One region of the Enterococcus sp. R12 genome, then DNA from elsewhere that is predicted to be linked to it. Evidence: predicted binding sites of a transcription regulator. Region 1 holds the regulator's gene; the other holds the start of a gene.
What was found. The regulator NrdR, encoded in region 1, represses ribonucleotide reductase genes. The targets are predictions, from matches to a motif close to ACACNATATATNGTGT.

Region 1 (4,578 bases):
CGCCCAACTCAATCAGCAGATCGATGATTGGTTAGCATCCTTAAACAAATAGATAAGATAGCAGGTTCCCTTCAGCAAAAGGGAACCTGCTATTTGTCTTTCAATAGCAAACCTAGCCCTATCATTTCCAAAAACAACTGGCGCTGAAACACGTCGGAAACTGTTTGGTTTGGAAAGTAAGACGATCGTGTATGAATGGTTAAACATCAAAGTACCAGCCCTGATTTATTTTGGGGTCACGATCACGCGATTGCTGGAAAAGGGGTGAAGAACGATCGGTTGATCATAAAAAGAGGTGAGAACCTCCTCAGTAAAAATCGTCTCTCGTTGACCAGCGGCGTGGACTTCGCCGTTTTTTAACATCAGCAAATGAGTGAAAATCGGTAGTAGCTCTTCCGTATGATGGGTAACGTAAAGAAGAGTCGGCGTATTCGGCAGCTGTGAAAAAGTCTCCAGACGGGTTAGCAGTTCTTCTCGCGCAAATAGATCAAGGCCCGTACAAGGTTCGTCCAAAATGAGGATCTCTGGTTGTGCCATCATGGCCCGTGCGATCATGACAAATTGTTTTTCCCCTTGCGAAAGGACGTGATAGGAACGATGGATCAGATGCGACAAACCTAAGTCAGCCAAAAGCTCTTTTGCTTGGATCAGCTGCTCTTCTTCGTAGGACTCATAAAGACCAATACTGGAATAAAGCCCGGAAAGAACGATCTCTTCGGCAAGATCGCGACCATAAAACTTGCTTTGCAGCGCTGAACTGACCCAACCAATGCGCCGTTGAAGATCGGGCACAGACGTTTTCCCGTAACGCTCACCTAAGACCGTTCGTTGACCAGAAGAAGGCCATAAACTTCCCGTGATCATTTGGAGTAATAAACTTTTGCCAGCACCATTCAGACCTAAAATCGCCCAATGCTCATTTTTTTTCACTTGCCAATTGATCGCTTTTAATAAATAGTTCTTGTTGCGAACGAATGAAACCTGTTGGAAATCGAGGATTGTCATCTATTGTCGAACCTTAAACAGGTTCTTCACCTCCAGTTGTAAGAAAATTCAGAAAATAATCGCTCATATTATAGCATAAAGAAAAACATTTTGCTGACTGTTTGGTATCGTATTCATATCTTTTGTCAGAAATCAGAATGCTTGTTATGATGAAAGTATACAGGAGGGATGATAACTATGGGTACTTTTAAAGATGAAAAAGATGTGATCGTTGGCAAAGCCAAAGAAAAAATCGGTGAGTGGACCAACAATGAAGAACTTGCCCACTCTGGGAAAGAACAAGCACAAGAAGGTCAAATCAAGAAAGAGCACGATCAAAAACGAGTCAATGAACTAGATGATCAAAATGATGAGCGTGATGCCCGCAATGATCGAACCACCCCTGAAAATGTCAGCAGCGAAGAACTATTGCGAGCTGAAAATCCCGATGCAAATAAAATTTCTTCGAATGATCGACGGGATGCAGACCAGCTGAAGCATTACACAGGAATTGAAGATAAATTATAAACGACCATGGATGCCTTCGTCTTCTAGACGAGGCATTTTTTGTTAATGAGACCAAAGAGAGGTTGAAAGACAACCACCTGCACAGTTGACAATTTCTCAACCTCTCATTATAATCCATTAAGATCGCATGGAAAGCAGCAAAGAAATTGGGAGGTGGTCATCAAATGCTTATTTATGCATTGTGTACGACTGTCAAGAAAGTAGAACAGCCGCAATAGGAAACGGAAAATTAGAAAGAAGGCTTTTTTATGATCGAACCTTACCAATTTCATTCAATTAAACATCAAGTATACCAATTAGTACGAACGTATCAATCGGTCAATGATCCTCGAACGATCAAAACGGTTGAAACGATGACAAAAGACGCCATAGAACAATTTTTTCCTGAAGAAGAAACAGCACCACGAGAAATTTTAGCTGCTTTCTTTCATCCGGGGATGACAATCAGTCGCAGCAATGAGCTGTTAACAGAGCTCAAAGAGTACGTCCGACCCTTTCAGGTACCGACAACAAAACAAATTGAAAAAATGTTTCGGAAAGTAAAAAAACTAAAAATACCTGATTTTGCTTCCGTTGATTTAAAAGAGACCACCTATCTTTCTTGGGATGATATCGGTAGTCAAAGTAAGTTTATGATCATTGCCACTGAGCAGGGCTTTACAGGACTTCACGGTCATGTCTCAACCGAGGTCAAGAAAGGAATCTGTCCCTTGTGTCAGCATGAGGGGAATGTCTCGATGTTTCTTTCTTTGACAAAAAGCAATGGAGATGGAACGTATACCAAACGGGGGAACTATATTTGCCGGGATAGCCAACGGTGCAATCAGCAGATGGAACAGCCAGCAAATTTGCATGACTTTGTTTCTTTGCTGCAAATGAAAGATAAATAACGAAATGAAACGGCAGAAAAATTTCTGCCGTTTTTTCAAATTCAAAAAAACAGTAGTTATAACATTATTTAAATTTTGTAATAAATGAACAGAATAAACCACTTTGGCTATTGTACCAACGGATTTCATGTTATAATTAATCATAGAAACCGATGACTTTACGTGAATACGTAAGCGCATAAGAGAGAAAATGAGGTGGAACTATGCAATGTCCAAAATGTCATCATAACAATTCTAGGGTAGTTGATAGTCGACAAGCCGATGATGGACGTGTGATTCGCCGCCGTCGTGAATGCGAAAATTGCGGCTATCGCTTTACAACATTTGAACGTATCGAAGAGGCACCCCTACTTGTCATTAAGAAGAATGGAGCCCGTGAAGAATTCAATCGCGAAAAAATCCTACGGGGCTTGATTCGATCTGCTGAAAAACGTCCAGTGACAATGGATCAGATGGAAACGATCGTCGATCATGTGGAAAGTCGTGTTCGTGCTCTTGGTGAAAATGAAATTTCTACAACACAGATTGGTGAGTATGTGATGGAAGATTTAGTTGATTTAGACGAGATCGCTTATATCCGTTTTGCCAGTGTCTATCGCCAGTTTAAAGACATGTCAGTTTTCTTAAAAGAACTACAAGACATCGTCGAAAAAGCGAAAGAACCACAAGAATAGAGGGGGACAACAAGTGGGCAATAGTTTACCGAATCAATCGTACAAAGTGTTCAAAAGCCGTCCACTTACAACGGAAGGGAAAGACGCCCTCATTTATTTGTATCAACCAATTATTGAAAGTGATGCTTTAGCGTTGTATTTGACACTCGCAAGCGATGTCCAAGCCCAAAGCTTTTCTGGCGAGGAGTCGATGACGACCGTGCATCTAGATATCTTGAATGCCATGAATGCGGGAATGCCTCGCTTCATAAAAGCCAAGCAAAACTTAGAGGGCATCGGCTTGCTAAAGTCTTATGAGAAAGCAGATGCTCAAAACGGGAGCTCGTATCTGTATTGGTTGCAAGAACCGGTCCATCCAGCAGCGTTTTTTCAAGATGAATTGTATGCCTATCTGTTGTTGGAAAGAGTCGGGGAGCGTAAATTTAATCAGCTGGTCAAGCTGTATCAACCAAAGCAGTGTTCCTTGACCGATTATCAGGAAGTGACTCAATCCTTCTCAGCCGCCTATGGGTTAAATACCGCACGTTTTGCTTCACATGAAGAAACGTTACAGGCAGTCAGTGATTCTTTTCAAGAAACCAAAGCGAACTTGGTGCTTGACGAAAAGCAGTTGGATTGGGACTTTCTTTTATATGAAGCGCAGCGTCGGTATATCCGTGCCGCTAATTTCACGCCAAGTTTTCGACAAAAGTTAGTTCTATACCATTCTTTATATGGCTATGATGTGTTGGAATTGTTGGATTTGATGGCGGATAATGTTTCTTTGACAACAGGCGAGGTCGACCAGAAGAAGCTGGAACAAGCGATCATGAAGAAATCACGACAAACATTCACGAAAACATCAAAAAGAGAAGATCCCCAAGCGGAAAGTCAGTTGCGCCGCTTCAATACCTTAAAACAGAATGGTTTTTCAGAAAATGATGTCTTATTGATTCAAGAAAGTGAGAACAATGCACCGATCGCTTTTCTCAAGGCGATCAAAGCGGAGAAAAACAGTTTTATGACGGATTCAGAACAATGGCTGATCAAGAGCCTTGTCGAACGGTCACCATTGCCAAATAGTGTGATCAATGTGCTGGTTCATTATGTCTTGGTGGTCCAAAACAATGCCGCTTTGTCAGGAAATTATGTGAACAATATCGCCGCCCAGTGGTCAGAATTAAAAATTGGTACGGCAGAAGATGCCATCAAACATGTTCGGAGCCTTGTTCGAAGTGCCAAGGAAAAACGCAGCCGACCACAAACCAGCGGCAAAAAAATCATTCGCGAAGAAAAGCTGCCTTCTTGGGCTGAAAAACCAGTGGAAGAGACAGCCTTAACGCCAGAGCGACAAGCAGAATTAGATAAAAAACTGCAAAACTACTTGCATAAGAAAGCTGGTGACAAGTAATGGAAGATGTAGGGAAAAACTTAGGAAAACTATTGGATAAACGCAATTACCGTGATCAGTTTTCAGCAATGATGGCAGAAGTTTTACAAGATCCTGATGTCAAAGCGTTTAT
Region 2 (4,578 bases), 450 kb from region 1:
TTGAAAAAATCGATTGGGGTGAATTAAAGAAATGACTCGTTAAATTCAAGCCCATCGCTCGAATCAAAATCATAGAAAAAAATTTCGAAAAAATAATCCCCATAAAGATGCCGGTCACTAAAGAGAAAAAGTTCAATAGAAACGTTTCCCGCAGCAACAGCCAAGCCAGACGACCTTGCCGCAGCCCCAAAAGCTGGTAAACACTGATTTCTTTTTGCCGCTGACTAAGAAAAAAATGATTGGCACTCAGCATAAAAAACAAGACGACAAAGGCAACCACACTGCTGCCGAATCCTAGAACCCCTTCAATGCGGATATCTTGCTGGACCCGTTGATTCAGCAGACGATCATTCATCAAGGCGTTAAAGGAATAAAAAATCATCACAGCGGTCATCATACAAATAAAGTACACCATATAGTTGCGAAACTGCCGTAAAAAACTCCGCCAGCCGATTTTAAACAACATGGCGCGGACCGCCTCCAATCGTTGCCTGCATATCGATGATTTTTTCAAAAAATTCCTGACGCCCGCCTTTTCTGACGACTTCTGCAAAGAAGACACCGTCTCGGATGAATAAAATTCGGTTGCAGTAGCTGGCGGTGAAAGGATCATGGGTGACCATCAAGATCGTTGTTTTCTCTTGTTGATTGATTTGTGCTAAATACCGTAATAATTCTGTCGCCGCTTTTGAATCAAGGGCGCCAGTGGGTTCATCAGCAAAAAGGACCGCCGGACGACTAATGATTGCTCGAGCAGCAGCGACCCGCTGTTTTTGCCCTACAGACAATTCTTCTGGGTAGCGATCTAACAAGTGGTCGATTCCTAACAAATTGGCCGTTTGTTCAATGCGCTCTTGGGTTTCACTCACGGGCAAACGATCAATGGCAAGGGGAAGCAAGATATTGTCTCTGGCAGTCAACGTCTCTAAAAGATTAAAGTCTTGAAAGATAAAACCGATCTGCTGACGACGAAAATCACTGAGGGCTTTTTCCGACATTCGGGTAATGTCTTTGCCATCGATATAGATCGAGCCTAAGCTAGGTCGCATGATTGAAGACAACAGATTCATCAAGGTCGTTTTCCCAGCGCCGCTGGGCCCCATGACCCCGACAAATTCTCCTTGATCCACTGCAAAAGAAAGGTTATCTAATACTTTGGTTTGATTGAAACGAGTGCCGTAACTTTTGGTCAGATGCTTCACATCAATCATATTTTTCACATAGAACCCTCCTTTAATAAAATTCTCTCCTTATGGTAGCATACTTTTTCATTGAATACTTCTGCTTCAAAACAGAGAAAAAATAAATTTAAAAAAGTTTTTTATTCATTATGTGAAACATGGAACAACCAAATCCTTAATCTTATCAGTTTTCCCAGAAAACACCCCAATGAATATACACCATATATTGTGTATATCCAATTTACCACCCCTTATCCACCACTATATATAGTTGCTCATTTCTACAATTTGTTTTATTATATTGAGGAAGATAAGGAGTGGTAGAAATGATGAACATTAAGAGAAATCCTGAGCAAGGGTTGGAAAGACAGTCCGCTTTGCGTCAGTTAAAAATCGTTAAACGTGATGGACGGCTTGTCGATTTTGATGATCAAAAAATTTACGATGCGTTAGTGAAAGCCCTAAGAAAAATCAACGGCGAGCTTTCTCCCATCGACCACGAAAAAATCACCGAGATCGTTGACAGTGTCGATCACGAGATCGCGGAACGTTTTCGTACGAATGTAAAAATCTATGAGATCCAAAATATCGTCGAGCATATCTTATTAGCAAAAAACGAGTATGCCTTGGCTGAAGAATATATCAACTATCGGACCCATCGTGATTTCGAGCGCAGCAAAGCCACAGACATCAACTTTACGATCAACAAATTGATGAATAAAGATCAATCGGTCGTCAATGAAAATGCCAATAAAGATAGCAATGTGTTCAATACACAACGTGATTTGACCGCTGGGATCGTAGGAAAATCGATCGGTTTGAAAATGCTCCCTCCTCACGTGGCAAATGCTCACCAAAAAGGCGACATTCATTACCATGACTTGGATTATCATCCTTACACCCCAATGACCAACTGCTGCTTGATCGATTTTAAAGGCATGCTGAATAATGGGTTTAAAATTGGGAACGCCGAAGTGGAATCGCCAAAATCGATCCAAACGGCCACCGCTCAAATCTCACAAATCATTGCAAACGTAGCATCGAGTCAATATGGCGGCTGTTCTGCTGATCGAACAGATGAATTATTGGCTCCTTTTGCTGAGTTGAATTATCAAAAGCATCTAAAAGATGCCGAAGAATGGATCGAGTCGCCTGAACGTCGGGAAGCTTATGCGAAGAGCAAAACGCGCAAAGATATCTACGATGCAATGCAAAGTCTAGAATACGAAATCAATACGTTATTCACCTCAAACGGACAAACGCCGTTTACTTCCCTTGGGTTTGGTTTAGGAACCAACTGGTTCGAACGGGAGATCCAACGAGCGATTCTCCAAATTCGCATCAACGGGTTAGGCAGTGAGAAGCGTACCGCTATTTTTCCAAAATTGATCTTTAGTATTCGCCGTGGCGTCAACTTGGCCCCTACCGATCCGAACTATGATATTAAAGAACTGGCTTTAGAGTGTGCCACCAAACGGATGTATCCTGATATTTTGAATTATGATAAATTGGTTGAATTGACCGGCAGCTTTAAAGTGCCGATGGGCTGTCGTTCTTTCTTGCAAGGCTGGAAAAACGAACGTGGCGAAGAAGTCAATGTTGGTCGGATGAATCTAGGTGTCGTAACATTGAATATTCCTCGGATCGCCTTAGAAGCAAATGGTGATCAAGAAAAATTCTGGACGCTGCTGGAAGATCGTCTGCAAATCGTAAAGGATGCTCTTGTCTATCGGGTGGAGCGCTGTAAAGAAGCCAGCCCTGCGAATGCGCCGATCCTTTATATGTATGGGGCTTTCGGTGAACGTTTGGATCGCAAAGACAATGTGAATGAACTATTCAAAAACAAACGTGCTACTGTTTCTCTTGGATATATCGGTTTGTATGAAGCTGCTTCGGCTTTTTATGGTGGAACATGGGAACAAGATCCAGAAGCAAAAGCCTTTACCCTAGCGATCGTGAAAGAATTGAAAGCTCATGCAGATGCTTGGGGCGATGAATACGGCTATCATTTCAGCGTATATTCGACGCCTAGTGAAAGCCTGACTGATCGTTTCTGCCGCTTGGATACCGAAAAATTCGGTGAAGTTGAAAACATTACCGACAAAGAATACTACACCAACAGCTTCCACTATGATGTGCGGAAAAATCCGACACCATTTGAAAAACTTGATTTTGAAAAAGAGTATCCAAAATACTGTTCTGGCGGGTTTATTCATTACTGCGAATACCCAGTCTTGCAGCAAAATCCAAAAGCGTTAGAAGCGGTATGGGATTACGCTTATGATCGGGTCGCCTATCTTGGAACAAATACCCCTATCGATCACTGTTATGAGTGTGGGTATGAAGGAGATTTCAATCCAACCGAACGGGGCTTCGAATGCCCGCAATGCGGCAATCATGACCCAAAAAGTTGTGACGTCGTCAAAAGAACCTGTGGGTATCTTGGAAATCCTCAAGCTCGTCCAATGGTCAATGGACGGCACAAAGAAATTTCTGCCCGGGTCAAACATTTGCAAGAATAAACGAAAAAGGAGTGCTAGATTTCTTCTACACTCCTTTTCTTGAAGACCAATCCCTGTAATTCATGATAGAAAGAAGTTTTCTTATGAGAAATCCGAAACCTAAAGAATGGCAAGCCAAAGAATATAGCCAAAATTATATTGCTGATTACAAAGCCTTCAACTTTGTTGATGGTGAAGGCATTCGAAATAGTTTATACGTGAGCGGCTGTCTCTTTGCTTGTGAAGGATGTTTTAACAAAGCGGTCCAAAACTTTCGCTATGGTACACCTTTTACGCAAGAACTAGAGGATCGAATCATCGAAGATCTGCGGCATGATTATGTCCAAGGGCTGACCCTCCTAGGCGGCGAACCTTTCTTGAACACAACAGTCTGTCTGAAAGTCGTTGATCGGGTTCGTGCTGAATTTGGGCACAGCAAAGATATTTGGAGCTGGTCAGGCTACACCTATGAAGAATTGCTTTTGGAAACACCCGATAAATTGGAACTTTTATCCAATATCGATATTTTAGTCGACGGTCGTTTTGAACTGAGCAAACGAAATTTAAACTTGCAGTTTCGCGGCAGCAGCAATCAACGAATCATTGATCTTGCTGCATCTCGGGAACAAGGAAAAGCGGTTATCTGGGCAAAGTGCAAAGATGCTGAAGCAAGCTACGAACAAATCAAAAAACAAATTTAAAAACTAAAAACACCGTGCATCTTGAGGTGACCCCAAAAGTTAGACCAAAAAATCGAACTTTTGGCGGTCACCTCCTCTTCCTTCAAAGATGATGCACGGTGTTTTTTTATGTTATCTCAACTCAGTGACCAAGCTTTTTACAGGTATTTACTTGCTTCACGAATCGTCAAAGGCGCCAGACTTGTTTGATAGCGA

Region 2: nrdD (anaerobic ribonucleoside-triphosphate reductase) is a predicted target of NrdR. The motif match lies at 1,398-1,413, and genes of this name have one in related genera.

What each region holds. Positions count from the first base shown of each region.
Region 1 covers NZ_CM176874.1:1,725,387-1,729,964, forward strand. Annotated here, with positions in the region: gene coaE (dephospho-CoA kinase) at 1-52, shown strand, start outside; gene ACTW1R_RS07925 (ABC transporter ATP-binding protein) at 226-1,005, opposite strand; gene ACTW1R_RS07930 (hypothetical protein) at 1,174-1,512, shown strand; gene ACTW1R_RS07935 (FusB/FusC family EF-G-binding protein) at 1,761-2,402, shown strand; gene nrdR (transcriptional regulator NrdR) at 2,606-3,076, shown strand; gene ACTW1R_RS07945 (replication initiation and membrane attachment family protein) at 3,090-4,466, shown strand; gene dnaI (primosomal protein DnaI) at 4,466-4,578, shown strand, end outside.
Region 2 covers NZ_CM176874.1:2,179,270-2,183,847, forward strand. Annotated here, with positions in the region: gene ACTW1R_RS10045 (FtsX-like permease family protein) at 1-466, opposite strand, end outside; gene ACTW1R_RS10050 (ABC transporter ATP-binding protein) at 456-1,220, opposite strand; gene nrdD (anaerobic ribonucleoside-triphosphate reductase) at 1,508-3,703, shown strand; gene nrdG (anaerobic ribonucleoside-triphosphate reductase activating protein) at 3,787-4,383, shown strand; gene ACTW1R_RS10065 (DNA alkylation repair protein) at 4,521-4,578, opposite strand, start outside.